2 linked regions of the Desulfitobacterium hafniense DCB-2 genome follow. The protein of the gene in region 2 interacts with the protein of the main gene of each other region in a pairwise test. Links are inferred from orthologs where the notes say so. Each region holds a gene or a part of one and is shown on either strand. Other genes may lie near its edges.

Region 1 (9,266 bases), 3.0 Mb from region 2 along the record:
TATTTTATCCGATACGGTTATTTTTAAATCTCCCACCTGCACCGAGATCGATAGAGAGAATGCCACTTACCTGGCCAGCATCGCCGGAGTAGATCCCAAGGAATTTGGGGTGCAAATGTTCAAGGCAGCTTCCAATCTTGGGGAGCGGCAAGTGGATGAGCTGATCGAAGAAGATCTCAAAGAATTTACTATGGGAGAGCTCCGGGTTGGCATCGGTCAATTCAGTGTCATGGGGCTGGAAGGTCTGGATCAATTGCGGGCCGAATTATCCCAAAGGCTGGAAGAGATTCGCGGCCAGCGGGCTATGAATTACCTGATGCTGATGGTGACCGACCTCTTGGAGGAAAACACGGAATTGTTCATCAGCGGCGCCAAGCCTGAGGAGATAGCCAAGGCTTTTGATAAACCCCTGGACAAGGAGAGCATTTTCCTTCCTGGGGTGCTGTCCCGGAAGAAGCAGGTGGTTCCCCCCTTGTCGAAATATTTCCTTCAATAAATAGCTCCCGGAGAATTGAGTTCCTTTAACGGGTTAGACTATAGATGGCGTTGTGAGGGTGACCCGCAGCGCCTCTCCTGTACAATACAAAGCTGAATGCCTGCTTTGAAAGGCATGAAAGCTAGGTCTCCAGGATTTTGCTTTACACCGGTCGCTCCATAAGCTGCGCGGACAAAACTAACGCTCAAGCTCTCCGCTCCGTCGGGTGCCCGCCCAAATCGCTCCTCGAAAGCACTGCTTTCGCACTTGTTCTCAGTGGGCGGTTGGAAACGTCCTGTTTCCAACCCGACTCCGCTGCGTGCTTTTCGCGAAGTTTTGTTTCCGCTTGCTTAAATTCGCTCCCTAGTGTAAAGCAAAATGCTTGGGCAGCTTTGCGGGTCTGAGTGAGCAGGGCTTTGTGGGGAAGATGGGGCAGGTTGTTGACCCGGGCCGCTTTTTCCGTCTTTACCGACGCCGCTTGAGGCGGCAAGGTCGGCTATCCTGGGAAAGGTTTAAGGGGTGGCTATAGAAAAGGCTCCAGAAAGGGTCCCAGAAAAGACTCCAGAAAAGACTCGCAAAAGTCTCAAAAGAAGTGCTAAAGTCCCGCAAGACGTAGCTTTAGGCACAAAAGGGAACGGATTTAGCGGAGGGGCGGTCGGGTGAACGAGGCTTTCTTAACGAAGCGGAGTCACGGTTAACATGCAGATAGCAGCGGGGTTTGGCGACGAAAGTGTCCGGTGGACAGTTTCGCTCAAGGCGGCACACCCCAAAGCATACTCATCCGCCGCAGATGCTGTTAAGAAAGCGAGTGAACCAGCCCTGGAGCTATGGAGTGACCGTTGTGCCTAAAGCTACGCGACCCGAGCAAAGATGGCCTGTGAGCAAAGCGCTCCAACCTGAATATTTTTAATCAATGCAAGGAGGGAATATTTATGTCCGATGTGTCACAAAGAATCGAGGCCTTACGTGAACAAATCGAGGAAGCCAATTATCAATATTATGGCTTGGATCAGCCGACCTTAAGTGATGCAGAGTATGACGCACTCCTGCAGGAATTGATTCGCCTGGAGAAAGAACATCCGGAATTCCTGACTCCCGATTCCCCGTCCCAACGGGTCGGCGGCTATATCGCCAAGGAATTCCCTAAAGTTCGTCATGCTGAAGCCCTCCTTAGTTTGGATAATGCTTTTGATGCCGGAGATCTTCTGGAATTTGACCGCCGGGTCCGTTCGATGGTTGCCGAAGTGGAGTATGTGGTGGAGCTTAAGATCGACGGCTTAACCGTTGCTTTAACTTATGAAGATGGAGCGCTGGTGCGCGGCGCTACTCGTGGCGACGGTGAAGTGGGTGAAGAAATTACCGCCAATCTGAAGACCATACCCGCTATTCCCTTGCGGCTGCGTAAGCAGGCCGACCGCCTGGATGTGCGGGGAGAAGGTTATATGCCTAAAGGTTCCTTTTTGCGCCTGAATCAGGAACGGGAAGAGGCTGGACAGCCTCTCTTTGCCAATCCCCGGAATGCGGCGGCCGGTTCTTTGCGCCAGCTTGACTCCAGGATTACGGCCCAGCGCAAATTAGGGTATTTTGCTTATCAGGTCCTGACTCCTGAAGAGGGAGAGCTGGCTTCCCAGACTGCCGTACTGGATTATCTTAAGGAGCAGGGGTTCTCGGTTAACCCTGAATATCGGGTCTTTTCCGCCATAGAAGAGGTTATTGCTTATTGCGGGGAAATGGTAGAGAAACGCCATAACTATCCTTATGATATTGACGGACTGGTGATTAAGGTCAATGATATCGCTCAGCAGCGGGAACTGGGCTTTACGGCCAAAAGTCCTCGTTGGGCCATCGCTTATAAATTTCCGGCGGAGCAGGTGGAAACTGTTGTGGAGGACATTGTGATTCGGGTAGGGCGGACAGGAGTGCTGACTCCCACAGCTTATTTGACTCCGGTCTTTGTGGCCGGCTCCACCGTGGGCCGGGCTACTCTTCATAACCTGGATAATATCCGCGCCAAGGATGTTCGCATCGGGGATCATGTTTTGATCCAAAAGGCTGGAGATGTCATCCCTGAAGTAGTGAAAATCCTGCCGGAGAAAAGGACAGGTGGGGAGCGGATCTTTGAGATGCCCGAGCTCTGCCCTGAGTGCCAGAGTCCGGTCATCCGGGAAGAAGGGGAAGCAGCCCACCGCTGTACCAGCATCACCTGTCCGGCCCGGCAGCGGGAAGCCATTATTCATTTTGTGTCCCGGAATGCCATGAATATTGATGGACTGGGACCGGCGGTTATTTATCAGCTTTTGGAAGCCGGACTGATTAAGGATGCCGCCGATCTCTATGCTTTGGAATATGATGCCCTGGTTCCATTGGAGCGGCTGGGTAAAAAATCTGCCGAGAATCTGCTCAAAGCTATCGAAGACAGCAAGGAACGAGGATTGGCTCCGCTTATCTTTGGTCTGGGAATCCGCCATGTGGGAGAAAAAGCCGGCAAGATCCTAGCCCAAAAATACGGAACCATGGAAGACCTGGAGAAAGCTCAGGTGGAGGAATTGCAGGAGATCCCGGATGTGGGCCCCGCTATGGCCCAAAGTGTCGCTCAGTTCTTCCAGCAGGAAAGCACCCACCACTTTCTGAATAAACTGCGCCAGGCAGGAGTAGTGATGAGTGCGCAGCATTCTGCCAAACCTCAGATTTTTGCGGGGAAAAGCATTGTGGTGACAGGATCTTTGCAACGCTGGGATCGCCACTATGTAGAGACCATGATCGAAGAGTTTGGGGGCAAGGCTGCCAGCAGCGTCAGCAAGAAAACCGCCTTTGTGGTCGCCGGGGAGAAGGCCGGTTCCAAGCTCGCCAAGGCTAAGGAACTGGGAATTCCGGTTTTAAGCGAAGAGGAATTTGCGGAACTTTTGCCCTGAAAACTTGATTTTTGTTCCAGAAAAATGTATATTTACCCATAAAATTGTTGTAATATACATTTTGGGGTTATAGTATTAAACTCTAGCCCTTATTTTGTACAAAGGGATGGTGAATGAAGTGAAAATCTCTCGCGAAGAAGTAGAACATGTGGCCTTTCTGGCCCGCTTGGAATTGACGGAAGAAGAATTGGTGACCAATACAGAACAGTTGAACTCCATTCTGGACTATGCCGCCATGCTGGAAAAGCTGAATACGGACGATATAAAACCTACAGCCCATGCAGTTCCCTTACATAATGTGCTGCGGGAAGATCAGGTTAAGCCCTCCATGGCCCGGGAAAAGGTGCTGGCTAATGCGCCTGATGCCCAGGATGGTTTCTTTAAAGTACCGCGGATTGTTTAACTTCTATAATAAATACCTTCTTAAATAAAGTGCCTTTTTAAATGCTTTCGCTTGTTTATTCGGAAAGGAGAAAAGATCTTCATGGAGATGACAGCACTGACCATTGGTGAGCTGCATGAGTTATTGGCGGGCAAGACGCTCAGTGCCACAGAGCTTACCCAAGGGTTTTTGGATAGAATTGAAGCCGTAGATCCCGATATCAGAGCCTTTATTACAGTTACTAAGCAAGAAGCCCTTGCCCAAGCCAAGGCTGTGGATGAAAAACTAGGGCGGGGAGAGAAGCTGGGGATGTTAGAGGGGATTCCCATGGCCCTGAAAGATAATCTTTGCACAGAAGGAATCCGCACTACCTGTTCCTCTAAAATTCTTGAGAATTTTATTCCCCCTTATCAGGCTACGGTGGCGGAGAAGTTACATGACTCAGGCGCCGTTCTGTTAGGCAAGCTCAATATGGATGAATTCGCTATGGGCTCTTCTACGGAGAACTCCGGATTTTTCGCCACCCGCAATCCCTGGGATCCGGAACGGGTACCGGGAGGATCTTCCGGAGGCTCAGTAGCTTCGGTAGCCGCCGACCAAGCGGTATATGCCCTGGGTTCCGACACAGGGGGATCGATTCGCCAGCCGGCAGCTTTCTGCGGTGTGGTGGGTCTAAAGCCTACCTACGGTGTCGTGTCCCGCTATGGCCTGATCGCCTACGCCTCTTCCCTGGATCAGATCGGGCCGGTGACGAAAACTGTAAGAGATAATGCCCTGGTCCTTAATGCTATCGCCGGACATGATGCGAAGGATTCCACCTCGGCGGTCTTTGAAAAACCGGATTATACCCAATTCTTAACCGAGGATATCCGGGGCTTACGAATCGGTGTACCTAAGGAGTACTTTGGACAAGGGCTGGATCCCCATGTGGAAGGGGTCCTTCAGGAAGCCCTGCGTACTTATGAAAGTCTGGGAGCGATCGTTGAAGAATGCTCCCTGCCCCATACGGAATATGCTATGCCGGCTTATTATTTGATTGCCACGGCAGAAGCCAGCTCCAACCTGGCCCGTTATGACGGGGTTCGCTATGGCCGGCGGGCCGAAGGGGCTGAAGATGTGATCGGGATGTTCTGCCAAACCCGGGCTGAAGGTTTCGGCCCAGAGGTTAAACGCCGGATTATGCTGGGCACCTATGCTTTGAGTGCCGGTTATTATGATGCCTATTATTTGAAAGCCCAAAAAGTGAGGACCTTAATCGTCCGGGACTTCGAAGAGGCTTTGGCGAAATTTGATGTGCTCCTTTCCCCGACAACACCCACCACCGCTTTCCGCATCGGGGAGAAATCCGGAGATCCTCTTACCATGTATCTGTCCGATGTCTGCACGGTTCCTATTAATCTGGCCGGAATTCCTGCTCTATCCATTCCAGCGGGCTTTGCGGACGGACTGCCCGTGGGCATGCAGCTGATGGGGAAACATTTTGCCGAAGGAACCCTCTATAAAGCGGCCTACGCCTTCGAGAAAAATACCCCCTTCCATACCATGAAACCGGGTTTAGGCAAAGGAGGTGCGCGGTAATGAGCATTTTTGAACGTTATGAAATGGTCTGCGGCGTGGAAGTTCATGTGGAGCTGGCCACCAAGACCAAGATTTTCTGCAATTGCTCCACTGAGTTTGGGGGAGAGCAGAATACCCATGTCTGCCCCGTTTGCCTGGGGCTGCCCGGAGTATTGCCGGTCCTCAACCGTGAAGTGGTCAATCTGGCCATTAAAGCAGGTCTGGCTTTAAATTGCGACATTGCCGACTTCTCTAAATTCGATCGTAAGAATTACTTTTATCCCGATGCCCCCAAGAACTTTCAGACATCCCAATATGATCTGCCCATCTGCAAAAACGGCTGGTTGGAATTTGCAGTGGACGGAGAAAAGAAGCGGGTGGGCATAACCCGGGCCCATATGGAAGATGATGCCGGAAAATTGGTGCATAGCGGTGCCACCATCTCCACCTCGGAGGAGTCTTTTGTGGATTACAACCGGACCGGAGTGCCGCTCCTGGAGATTGTCTCAGAACCGGATATGAGGTCTATTGCCGAAGTGGTAAGCTTTTTAGAAGAAATGGTGCGGACCATTCAGTACACGGAAGTCTCCGATTGCCGGATGGAACAAGGCTCGGTCCGCTTTGATATCAATGTGTCCCTGCGCCCCCACGGACAGAAGGAGTTTGGTACCCGGACCGAAACGAAGAATCTCAATTCCTTCAGCTCGGTACGGCGCTGCCTGGAATATGAAATTGAGCGGCAAGCCCGGCTTTTGGATGATGGGGAAAAAGTTATTCAGGAAACCCGGACCTGGGATGAGGGGAAGGGAGTCACCCTTTCCTTGCGTTCTAAAGAGGAGGCCCATGATTACCGCTATTTTCCTGAGCCGGATCTGGTGCCCCTGGTCATCGCCAGGGAGTGGGTGGAAGAAATTCGTCAAACCCTTCCGGAAATGCCCGGGGCTCGCCGGGAACGCTATCAGTCCCTGGGACTGACGGAATATGACGCAGGAGTGCTTACCGCGGCGAAAGCGCTGTCGGATTTTTTTGATGAAGCGCTGCAGAGCTATAGCGATGCCAAGGCCCTGGCCAATTGGGTGATGGGGGAATTCACCCGTCTCCTCAATGCCAAACAAATCAGTGTGGAAGAATCCCCGGTTCGGCCCTCTCAGCTGGCTGAACTCCTGACTTTGATCGAAAAAGGTGCCATCAGCGGTAAGATCGGCAAAACGGTTATCGAAGCAATGTTTGAATCCGGGAAGGATCCGGAAGTTATCATCAAGGAGAAGGGCTTAGCCCAAATCAGCGATACGGCTGCCTTGTTGAAGCTGGTGGATGAAGTGATTGCCGCTCATCCCCAATCGGTGGAAGATTATAAGGCCGGCAAAGACCGGGCCATCGGTTTCCTGGTCGGCCAGATTATGAAGGCCACTAAAGGCCAGGCGAACCCTGGCGTGGTCAACGACTTGCTGAAGGAGCAGCTGGCGAAATTTTAAGCCTGAAGTTCATAAAGCTCAGAAGATTTGCTTGAAAAGCTTCCTTTCCGGACATGGTCTTGGAAGGGAAGCTTTATTAGCGAGATGTGTATGAGATAGGCAAAGGATAATTATTTTGCTGAAAAGAATTGACGTGGAATCAGGAACGTTTATGCAATTATGTAAAAAATTATTAGAAATGATTGTCGATATTGAACAAAGACGATTATACCTAAATATGTTACGCTATCCACATATAGCATAGATGTGCAGATATAGTGAAAATATGTCCGGCTTCATGTGCATCATAGCACAAGAAAAGAGATGAAAGCGTATGCTCTGGTAAGGCATCGACTCTGGTAACAGCATCAACGTTTTATAATTGGAAATTTCAAAATAATTATTCACAAGATTGTTTCCCTTGAAAAACCATAGTAAAATGATGGTGAATCCCAAGTTTCGTTCAATTGCGAAGTCTGGAGGAAAGAAGATGGAAGTATTGAAAGGGCAGGAAGCGTTGCAGGCTCTGGTTGGTGTTTTGCCTCATATCGTTAAGTCTCTGCCTGAAGATATGGCACTCTATGTAACTGATGGCGAAAAATACTTACAAGCTGTGGAAGGTTCCGATTTACCGATTGGCATCACTGTGGGAAGCAAGGTATGGGGAAAAGCCACGGAAAAGTGTATGGTGGAAAAAAGAAAAACAACGTTTAATGTCCGTGACGGCATGCCATTTAAAGGGGTTAACATTCCGATCCTCGATGAAAATAACAATTCCGTAGGTACCATAATCTGTGCTACAGGCCGAAAAAAACAGCAGGATGTCAATCAGGTTGCTGAGCAATTAGCTGATACGCTGGACCAAATGGCCGGGGCGATGAATGAGATTGCTTCTGGAGCGGCAAGGCTGGCGGAAGTCGGGCAAGCACTTACCGAGAAGGCCCAATTGTCCGATAAGAAAATTGCTGAAACGGAAGTCATCATCAATTCCATCAAGTCCATATCCAATCAGACCAATCTGCTTGGCTTAAATGCAGCCATCGAGTCCGCCAGGGCTGGAGAATATGGGCGGGGGTTTGGTGTCGTCGCTCAGGAAATCCGAAAATTGGCCGATGAAAGCAAACATTCCACAGAGCAGGTAAAGGTCATCATTGAGGCGATTTCTTCGGCGGTCAAGACTATGATCCTTTCAGCGGAGGAATCAGGAGCGATCTCCCAGCAGCAAGCAGCCGCCATTCAGGAGAATACTGCAACTATCGATGAATTGCGCAATGTAGGGTTAAAATTGAAGGACTTCGCGGCAAAGCTATAAGCAATGGGGCTTCTTTTCTGGAGTATAATCCGACAGAAAGGAAGTCTTGTTTTTGCACTATCAGAAAGTATAAGCTTGCGCTGTATACTTTCTAAGCATAAGGGCAACCAGCGACTTCGCCTCATCTGTAAGTATGCGTTTAAGGCACGGCGAAGCCGGGTTTTCTTTATTATTCGCAAAGTATACAGTATTTGTTGGCGTATAATAGTTCACAAATTTCTAGATTGTGTTAGTATTAAGGTCGATGAATAATTGCCAAAAATGCTAAGGAGCTGAAATCGTCGTGGAGGAAAGAAAATTAACCATCGTGGACACGACATTGCGGGATGGAGAACAGACCGCAGGAGTAGTATTTTCTAATCAGGAGAAGCTGATGATTGCCCGGATGCTGGATGATCTCGGTGTCCATCAGATTGAAGCCGGGGTTCCGGTCATGGGCGGCGATGAGCAGAAGGCAATCCGTGATATTGTTAAAATGGGTTTGAAAGCCAGTATTATGGGATGGAACCGGGCGGTCATAGCCGATATTGAAAAATCCATTGAATGTGGATGCGATGCGGTGGCTATATCCATTTCCACCTCAGATATTCATATCGAACATAAACTGATGACCACACGGGAAGACGTTTTGGCCAGAATGGTCAAGGCTGCTGAATTTGCCAAGAGAAACGGGCTTTACATATCCGTGAATGCGGAGGATGCCTCCCGTTCCGATCTGGATTTTCTCCTGGAATTTGCTCGTCAGGCCAAAGAGGCGGGGGCAGACCGGCTTCGCTATTGCGATACGGTGGGGATCCTTGAGCCTTTCACGACCTTTGAGCGAATCACGAAGCTCAAAGAAACCATCGATATCGATGTGGAGATGCATACTCATAATGACTTTGGTATGGCAACGGCCAATGCCTTAGCCGGTGTGAAAGCGGGAGCCAGCCATATTGGGGTAACGGTCAACGGCTTGGGCGAGCGGGCCGGTAATGCAGCTTTAGAGGAAATTGTCATGGCCCTGAAGTATTTGGCCGGAGTCGATCTGAAATTTGCCACAGAGCGTTTTGTCGAGGTTTCAGAGTTTGTAGCGAGAGCGTCAGGACGTTCTGTTCCTGCCTGGAAGGCTATCGTGGGCAGCAATATGTTTGCCCATGAGTCGGGGATTCACGCTGATGGGGCTTTGAAAAAT
Region 2 (9,466 bases):
AAAAGCTCCAGATAGCGGGCATTGGAACCCATCAACAGACCGATGCAATCATGGGTAGTCGGTATCAGCATGGGAACGGCCGGCGAAACTAAGTCCACCAAAGTATTGGAGCAACGGCCGTAGGTCAGGACAATCAGATCATAATCCTGGCTGGCATCAATGATCTCTTGAATTTTTTTATGGAGTTCCGCCGGTAGGGCATGATAATTAAAATCAAGAAATTCACAGTCCATTAATCCATCATTCTTTAAGGCTTTGACCTCGTTCATTGTGGAATGACAACCGATCAGTTTAATTTTCATAGTGATTCTCCTGATGAGGTAAAACACCCAGATGCAAAATCTGAGTGTTTTACCCGTGGTTTAAGTTCTGTTACCCAGGAGCATTAGGGATGATCGCTCCTGAGAGCTTTAAGAATACTATAACACATAACCAGCATGATCAGCATAAAAGGAAAGGCCGAAGCAATCGAGGCAGTCTGAAGGGCTTTCAGGGCAGCCGTACCGCCCACAACAATGAGCACAATGGTCATAGCTCCTTGCATAATCCCCCAGAAGCTGCGCAGTTTCTTGCTGGGATCCATATCTCCATTGGAGGTCAGCATAGCCAGAACGTAGGTAGCTGAGTCGGCAGCACCCACAAAGCAAGTCACGATCAGCAGGATGGCCAAAGGACCGGTTATGGCGTAGAGAGGCATCTGCTGCAGCAGGGCAAACAAAGCCGTGGTGTAATCAGCATTGACAGCATTTTGAATAAATCCTCCGGAAATCTGGTCCAGGTTAAAGGCTGCTCCGCCGTAGATAGCCAGCCAAATAAAGGAGAAGCCGACCGGCAGCAGGGTTACGGCAAAGACAAACTCCCGAATGGTCCGCCCCTTCGACACCCGTGCCACAAACTGACCGACAAAGGGAGCCCAGGCGATCCACCATGCCCAGTAGAAGATGGTCCAGCCGCCTACCCAGCTTTCATTGGCCATCCAGAAGGTTTGGCCGACAAAATTCTGCAGATAATCGCCCAAACTTTGGGTAAAGGTATTGAGGATAAAGACTTTGCCGCCAAAGTAGAAGATAAAAACCATAAATGCAACGGATAACCAAACTTTTACATTAGCAATCGACTGCATGGCTTTATGCAGACCGGAGACCGTGGCCAGGGTAAAGATAACTGTGATCACGGCAATGACAAGGGAAATCGTCAGAGGGCCGGCCGGAATTCCCCAGATGTACTGTATTCCTGTGGCTATCTGGCTGGAACCCAAGCCCAAACTGGTAGCAATTCCAAAAATAGTGGCGAATACAGCCAGAATATCGATGGCCTTGCCAATCGGCCCATAAATCCGATCGCCAATGAGGGGATAGAAAGCCGAGCTAATCAGGAAGGGCAGCCCTTTGCGGAATTGGAAGTAGGCCAGAGCCAAACCGGCGATAGCAAAGTTAACCCAGGCATGAATGCCCCAGTGAAAGAAGACCACCCGCATGGAAGTTTGCATAGCCTCTACGGTTCCCGGTTCTCCGAAAGGCGGACTGTTAAAATGCATGATGGGTTCGGCAACGGACCAAAAGACCAAACCAATGCCCATGCCTCCGCCGAAAAGCATGGCAAACCATTGGAAATTGCTGAATTCCGGTTTATCGTCATCGGCACCCAGCTTGATTTTCCCGTAACGGCTGATGGCTATACCAAAGACAAAGATAATAAAAATTGCAACAGCTAAAAGGTAAAGCCAACCGAAATTCGTGGTTAATAAGGCAAAGACTTTATTGACCACATTGGCCATATTTTCAGGTAAAAATACTCCCCACAGAACAAACAACAGGGCAATGGCTGAAGAAATATACAATACAGTGTTTTGCTTCTTGTCAACTCCCATATTCACTCACCTCTCCAAATTTTTCAATAATCCGAAAATTTGCTATTGAGAGAAATCAGCGGCAGGTGTGTAACCAACGCCGCTGATTACATTGTTCTAACGGATAGCGAAGCAACGAGTATTGACTCCTGCCCTCTCTATTTGCCCAAAATCTTATTAGCAAGTTCAACTGCGTCGTCTGCAGTTTCCGCCCATCCATCCGCACCGATCTCATCAGCCCATACCTGGCTGGTTGGGCCGCCGCCTACCAACACTTTATAGCTGTCTCTTAAATTCTTCTCTTTCAGATATTCGATCAGTTCTTTTTGCTTGATCATGGTGGTGGTCAGCAAGGCGCTGGCTCCGATGATATCTGCTCCTACTTCCTGAGCCTTAGCCACAAAGCCTTCCGCTTTAATGTCCGTACCAAGGTCAATTACCTTATACCCTGCCGCTGTGAACATAGCGCCCGTTATATTTTTACCGATATCGTGGATATCCCCTTCCACAGTGCCCAGGACGATTTTACCCTTGGATTCCCCTTCACTCATTCCTTTCTTGGCAATTTCCGGCTCCAGGATAGCCAAACCGACTTTCATCGCTTCAGCCGACATCATGACATCCGGTAAGAACATCTCCCCTTCTTTCCACGCTGTGCCCACAACCTCAATTCCCTTGACCAGACCCGACTGAACCGTATCCACCAAATCAAGATCTTCATCAACAGCTTTTTGGGAAAGTTCTGCTACGATATCTTCATCTCCGTCAATAATCGCTTGCTTCAGTTCATCCAATAAACTCATGATCATTCCTCCCGTTATTTTCGTTATTGCCTACTTGTTTACTCTTCGCCAACTTCCTTACCCCGCTGGGCAATGAAGGCCTGCAGTTTGGCATCGATCTCCGGATCCAGGGCGGGGGGCACATAATTGGCCAGAATCTGCTGCCAACGGGCATGAGCGCGCTGCTTCGTCTCCAGCTTCTCTTTTGCCCAGGTATCATAGGCGCTTCGGTCGCTGAGGGTAGGGGTATAGAACTCCCGCTTATGATTTTTGCGCGTATGCTTCTGGGTGAGGAAATGTCCTCCGGGCCCTACTTTCTCTATCACGTCAAAAGCCATGCCGTCTTCGTCAAAGGTATAGCCCTTCATATAATGGAGAAGCATACCGGCAATTTCATCATCCATGATGAATTTCTCATAGGACATGGCCATGAAGTATTGGAGAATTCCCGCTGTATGGAGAACAAAGTTAACACCGGTCAGATTAGCTGCCATCAACGTCATCATGGACTCATAACCGGCTTGGGCATCCACAGTCTTGGAGTCGTTCAGTCCGCCGCCGGAACGGCTGGGTACTCCATAAAAGCGGGCCAGCTGAGCGCTTGCTGAGATAAAGAGAGCGCATTCGGGACTGCCGATGGAAAGACTGCCGCTGCGCATATCGCTTAAAGCGGAAGTAGAGCCATAAATAACCGGGGTTCCTGGGTTGATGCTTTGTGCTAAAGAGATTCCGGCTAAGACCTCGGCATTCTGCAGGGACAAGGTGCCTGCCAAAGATGCGGGACCGGTCGATCCGGCCATAACCAGTGAAGCAATGATCACAGCCTGACCTGCTTCCGCATAAGCCATCAAGGCCCCCAGCATTCTTTCGTCATATTTCAGAGGAGTCAAGGAGTTAATCAAGGAGACTAAGACCGGCTTTTCTTTAATCACATCTTTGCCGCCGAAGAGGATAGCAGCTATTTCGACGGAGTCTTCCGCCCTTTCTTTTCCTTCGGCACTGCCCATGAAGCACTTATCGGAGTTTTTAATCGAACTGTACAGCATCTGCAAATGACGCACGCCATCCGGAATGTCCTGAGGTTCCGCCATGGTGCCGCCGGAAAGATGCATATTCTTGCTGGCTCCGGCCAGTTTGGCGAAATTCTCGTAATCCTGCAAGGTGGTTTTACGCCGGCTGCCATCCAATTCGTAAATGAAGGGGGCTCCATAACCAGGCATAAAGACAATATTATCGCCGCCGATAACCACATTGTTTTCAGGGTTGCGGGCATGAAGGGTAAACTCTGCCGGTGCCGATTTGAGCTTGGACTCCACAAATTCACGGGTCAAATAGACTCTCTTGCCTTCGACCTTTTGCCCCTCCCGGCGAAAAACCTCTAAAGCCGGTTCGTACTCAAACTCAATACCGATTTCTTCAAGGATCTTCATGGTGTTTTCGTGGATTTTTTGAACTTGGTCCTCGGTCAGGATATTGTACTTAGGTAACAATTGACCCACCCCTTTTTTGAAATTTTTACATCAAATCAAGTTAAGTTAAGTCAAGATAAAGAAAACCCGGCTTCGCCGAACCTTAAACCCATGCCCGCAAATGAGGCGAAGTCGCTGGTTGCGCTTATGCTTAGAAAGTATATAGCGCAAGCTTATACTTTCTGACAGTGAAATAAGGTTTAGAAAATTTTGAGCAAAGGATGCTCTGTGGTTCCCATCTTAACTCCGGTCAGCTTATTGTTATAGGCAATCATGGCATCTGTGGTTGCTATAGCACGATAAACCCAGGGAGCGTTCATCATGGGACCATAGAGAATGAAATCGGCACCCTGTGTGATCGGATAAGTGAAGACCGCAGCCCCGGCAACTTCGAAGAAGGGGGTTCCTTTGGAACGCATTTTCTTCCAGAGATAGACTGCATTGGATGGCGCACAGCCACCGGGATAGCCGAATTGCTCTTTAACCACATTGATCGCTTCCGTCGTCCAGCTATTGCTGGCCACATCCAAGACTCCCGGATCCACAAGGAATTGCTCGATACCGGCCCGTTTGGCCGCTGCAATCAACCCTTCTTTATCATCCTTGCCCTGGAGAAGATCGATGCGGGCATTGGGCTTTAACGCTTTCTTACTGAAAGCAAGGATAACGGCGGTCTTCAGCCCTGCCTCTTTGATGGCGGCCAGCTCTTCTTCGGTGTAATGCTCTTCAATGGAATTGTAGATCAGCCGTTTCTGAATCTCCGGATCCTTGCCCAAATTTTTCAGGGCTCCTACCCGCACATCCGGGCTGATACTATCCAGGAGGAATGGGGCAGTGGTATTTTCCAAAATAAATTCCACGTATTTCGTAAGGGCTTCAACAGATTCTCCCAAGACATCAATGATAAATGGATTGCCTGTTTCTGCGCTTAGTTCGGCTTCCTGATCCAGCAAAGCTTTGGCTGCATCTTTGTCGAAAATTCCCTTTTGACCATCTGAGACGATCTTATGGCCCCGATAAAAAATGCTGCCGATGAGCACTGTTGGGTATTCCCCAGGCTGACCACCAACCTTAACCCCATTGATGTCATAAACATGTTGTTGAGCAGTAAATTTGAACATTTGACTTCCTCCTATGCAAAATGTGTTTTGATCTTGTCAAAATAATGTGTTGTTTGGCCCTCCTTATTTTCCGTCTATTCTAATAATTCTGATGCATTGAATATATCAGAAATAAATCGCCTAATAAATAATGCATTTCTGCTTATTTTAACGCTATCCTATCACAATCATCAACTCGAGTTTGAAGACTAAAAAAGCTGTTGCTCAACAAACGTCACCGTTCATTTTGCAACAGCTTTATCCCACATCCGTGTCACTTAAACCGGAAAGATAGCCCAGGGTTCTTCCTTTCAGGTCTCCATAAAAGTTAACCTACTTCACAACGACATTGACCAGCTTACCCGGCACCGTTACGATCTTAAGGATCTGTTTGCCTTGAGTCCATTCCCCAAGCCTGGGCAGCTGCCGGACCTGTGCTTCCAATTCCGCCGCGGAAATCTGGGCCGGAACCTGAATCCGCTCCTTAACCTTCCCGTTGATCTGCAGGACCACAGTGACCTCTTCCTGGACCAGAGCCTCTTCATCCACTTGCGGCCACTCCCGGCTATGGATGCTGTCCTCATGGCCCAATTCACTCCAGATTTCTTCGGTAATATGGGGTGCAAAAGGCGCCAGCAGGATGAGAATGCTCTCCAAGGCTTCCCGGGCCACCGCCAAATTCACCTGGGGCTGTTCTTTGTACAGATAAAGAGCATTGACCAATTCCATAATGGCACTGACGGCTGTGTTGAAGTTGAAGCGTGCTCCCACATCCGAAGTAACTCTTTGAATGGTTTGGTGGGTTTGACGGCGCATGTCCTTGGCAGCTTTGTCCAATTCGCCAAATTCATTAGCCCCTGCCCCAGTAGTCTTTAAGACTTCTTCGTATTGAGCCGCCAGACGCCACACCCGGTTGAGGAAGCGGTAGCAACCTTCCACCCCTTGGTCGTTCCATTCCAAATCCCGCTCCGGCGGAGCTGCGAAGAGGATGAAGAGGCGGGCCGTATCGGCACCATATTTAGAAATAATTTCTTCAGGACTTACCACATTACCCTTGGATTTGGACATTTTAGCCCCGCCCAGGCAAACCATCCCCTGAGTGAGTAGGTTGGCAAAGGGCTCATCGACTTTAAGATAGCCAAAATCCCGCAGAGCCTTAGTAAAGAAACGCGAGTACAGCAAATGGAGAATAGCATGCTCTACTCCACCTACATATTGATCCACATTCATCCAGTGATCTGCAGCTTCTTTGGCGAAGGGGAGCTGAGCATTGTGGGGATCAGTATAGCGGAGGAAATACCAGGAGGAGCACATAAAAGTGTCCATAGTGTCTGTTTCACGACGGGCCTTACCGCCACAGGTGGGACAGATGGTTTGTTTAAAGCTTTCCGAGGTGGTCAGGGGATTCTCCCCCGCTTTAAAGACCACATCGTCCGGGAGCATGACAGGGAGTTGGTCCTGGGGCACAGGAACAATTCCGCAATGATCGCAATAAATCATGGGAATGGGAGCTCCCCAGTAACGCTGACGGGAAATAAGCCAGTCACGGAGGCGGAAATTCACTTTCCGTTCACCAAAGCCATCGTGCTCAGCTTTATCACACATCTTCTCCCAGGCCTCCACATTCTTGAGACCATCATACTCGCCGGAATTCACCATCATTCCCTCTTCAACGAAAGCTGCTTGAAGAGGAGTATCCTTTTCCTCCACAGGGGTTCCCTCAGGCAGGATAACGGTCTTAATGGGAAGCTTATACTTCCCGGCGAACTCAAAGTCCCTTTCATCATGGGCCGGTACGCCCATAACCGCTCCTGTTCCGTATTCAAAAAGAACATAGTTAGCGATCCAGATGGGTACTTTTTCTCCGCTATAGGGGTTAATGCAGTAGGCCCCGGTAAACAGGCCTTCTTTTTCGGTTTCGGTGGAAGTCCGGGCGATTTCATTCAGCCCCTTCATCCGTTCGATAAAGGCTTGCACGTCATTTTCGTATTCCGTACCAGCAATCAGCTTTTGCACCAAAGGGTGCTCCGGTGCCAGCACTACATAGCTCACACCAAAAATCGTATCCACCCGGGTGGTATAGACCCGAATTTTATCCCCGTGGTTCTCCAGGTCGAATTCCACTTCGGCTCCTTCAGAACGGCCAATCCAGTTTTTTTGCATGGTCTTCACTTTATCAGGCCAGCCGGGGAGCTTTTCCAGATCATCCAAAAGCACTTGAGCATAGTCCGTAATCTTAAAAAACCATTGTTCCAGATCTTTTTTGGTAACGGCGGTGTCGCAACGTTCACAAGCTCCATCCACCACCTGCTCGTTGGCAAGAACGGTGGCACAAGAAGGACACCAGTTGACGCCGGCTTTTTTCTTATACACCAAGCCATGTTTGTAAAACTCTAAAAAGATCCATTGCGTAAACTTGTAATAGTCGGGATGACAGGTCGTAACCTCCCGCTCCCAATCATAGGAGATTCCCATTTCCTGAAGCTGCCTTTTCATATTGGCGATATTTTTCCAAGTCCACTCAGCCGGCGGCGTTTGATTCTTAATGGCCGCATTTTCTGCCGGCAGCCCAAAAGAATCCCAACCGATGGGATGCAGAACATTGTAACCCCTCATCCGCTTAAAGCGAGCGATGACATCCACTATAGAATAATTCCGGACATGTCCCATATGAAGATTGCCGGAAGGGTAAGGAAACATCGCTAAAGCATAGAATTTGGGTTTATCAGAATGCTCTTCGGCTTGATAATCTTTTCTGTCCACCCATTTTTTTTGCCATTTAGGCTCAATCTCTGAAAAAAGATATTTCTCTTGCATTATAATTTTCCCCCTTAAACATTCCGAACTCCATGATCGAGATGAAATCAAGATATAAAAAACTCCCATCCCTAAAGGGACGAGAGTAACTTCCCGCGGTACCACCCAATTTCAACTGCACTTCATCGATGATAACGGCTCGCACCGGCACTCATTATGATCTGAGTACAGCTCCGGGGCGAGTGCTTACCAAAGTCTCACAGCAACTCTCACCGACCGTTGCCTCTCTGAAATGAGGTTGTTTGGGCTTATTCCCCTTCATTGCTTTTCGCAAGTTTCCTATATAATAATCCAAAATTCGGCATCATGTCAACTATCAAGAACTGATCACCGGCGCGTCTCCCCAGAGCCGCTCAAGATTATAGAATTCCCGCTGGTCCGGAGTCATCACGTGAATCACCAGATCTCCGCAATCCACAAGAACCCATTTGGCCTCCTGCAACCCTTCTACTCTTAAAATAGTCACGCCCAACTCGGGGAGCTTCTCGGAGAGGTTATCGGTGATCGCCTTAACTTGAGTGGTGGAATTTCCGGTTGTGATCAGGAAATAATCTGTGACCATGGAAATCCCTTTGAGGTCAAGCAGAATGGTCTCCCGGCCTTTTTTGTCTTCAACAAGGTTTACAGCGCCATGCAATTGCTTATCTGTCAGCAAATTTTTGCCTCCTTTTTAAATCTTCATAGGTAAGCAGTGTTTGAGGATGGATGCTCCGCTTACTTTTTCGCAAATAATTTAAAGTATGTTCAACACACATTAGTGTACCATTCTCAAGATTATCATACAAGGATTGTCGTAGTTTGTCTACATCGGGAAAAGAACGCTGAGGTTCTGTTAGATCAGCACTATAAATTAACATCTCCAGGCCCCCCATTCCCGGAGCTCCTAAAGTGTGATGAGCTATCGCCGCCAATACTTCCCGATCCTTGTAGCCATATTCACACTCCAGCCAATAAGCTGCCAGGGGACCATGTAGACTCTGAGGATTGTCTTCATCCTCAGGATAGCGAATTAAATTCCACTCTTTCGCCATAGAAATCTGTTGCGTAAAATCAATTTCTTTCTTAAGGTCATGCAGATAGGCAGCAATCTGAGCCCTCTCGCCATCCACCTGATGCTTTATGGCCAGCTCCTGAGCCCACCGGACAACTCCCAAAGTATGACTGAACCGCTTCTTTGACATGGAACTGCAAGCTAAATTGTAGGCTTCCTGAATATCCAAAATCGCCAGAACCTACTTTCCAATAAATATATGCTAAAGAAAACCCGGCTTCACCACGAAGACACTGTCTTCGCACTTGTTGCTTTAAACCCATGCTTGCCAATGAGGTGAAGTCGCCGGTTGCACTTATGCTTAGAAAGTATATAGCGCAAGCTTATACTTTCTGACAGTGCGAGAAGACCCTTCTGACCTTTTGGGCAAGAGGGTCTTCCAGAACTATGTTTTTTTA

What was found.
Region 1: the proteins of leuS (region 2) and ligA interact in binary tests that used the Escherichia coli proteins (3 or more experiments, as listed by UniProt). The link is inferred for Desulfitobacterium hafniense DCB-2 from one-to-one orthologs.

The regions. Positions count from the first base shown.
Region 1 is NC_011830.1:1,613,898-1,623,163, forward strand. What follows is about bases 976-3,897. They hold ligA (NAD-dependent DNA ligase LigA), read left to right. Parts: upstream 976-1,407; coding sequence 1,408-3,387; downstream 3,388-3,897. Other genes in these bases: gatC (Asp-tRNA(Asn)/Glu-tRNA(Gln) amidotransferase subunit GatC), read left to right, coding at 3,506-3,790; gatA (Asp-tRNA(Asn)/Glu-tRNA(Gln) amidotransferase subunit GatA), read left to right, coding at 3,872-3,897. Outside these bases: DHAF_RS07560 (putative manganese-dependent inorganic diphosphatase), read left to right, coding at 1-496; DHAF_RS26665 (hypothetical protein), read right to left, coding at 535-780; DHAF_RS07565 (hypothetical protein), read right to left, coding at 681-965; more of gatA, read left to right, coding at 3,898-5,347; Asp-tRNA(Asn)/Glu-tRNA(Gln) amidotransferase subunit GatB, read left to right, coding at 5,347-6,801; DHAF_RS26565 (methyl-accepting chemotaxis protein), read left to right, coding at 7,271-8,092; nifV (homocitrate synthase), read left to right, coding at 8,376-9,266. UniProt on the Escherichia coli protein: DNA ligase that catalyzes the formation of phosphodiester linkages between 5'-phosphoryl and 3'-hydroxyl groups in double-stranded DNA using NAD as a coenzyme and as the energy source for the reaction.
Region 2 is NC_011830.1:4,586,680-4,596,145, forward strand. Bases 5,276-8,397 are described here. They hold leuS (leucine--tRNA ligase), read right to left. Parts: upstream 8,018-8,397; coding sequence 5,534-8,017; downstream 5,276-5,533. Other genes in these bases: rsfS (ribosome silencing factor), read right to left, coding at 8,334-8,397. In the rest of the region: DHAF_RS21590 (DUF1638 domain-containing protein), read right to left, coding at 1-302; DHAF_RS21595 (glycine betaine uptake BCCT transporter), read right to left, coding at 386-1,870; glycine betaine-specific corrinoid protein MtgC, read right to left, coding at 2,008-2,652; mtgB (glycine betaine--corrinoid protein methyltransferase), read right to left, coding at 2,691-4,130; [methyl-Co(III) glycine betaine-specific corrinoid protein]--tetrahydrofolate methyltransferase MtgA, read right to left, coding at 4,301-5,221; more of rsfS, read right to left, coding at 8,398-8,672; bis(5'-nucleosyl)-tetraphosphatase (symmetrical) YqeK, read right to left, coding at 8,659-9,237; DHAF_RS21630 (RNA recognition motif domain-containing protein), read right to left, coding at 9,464-9,466.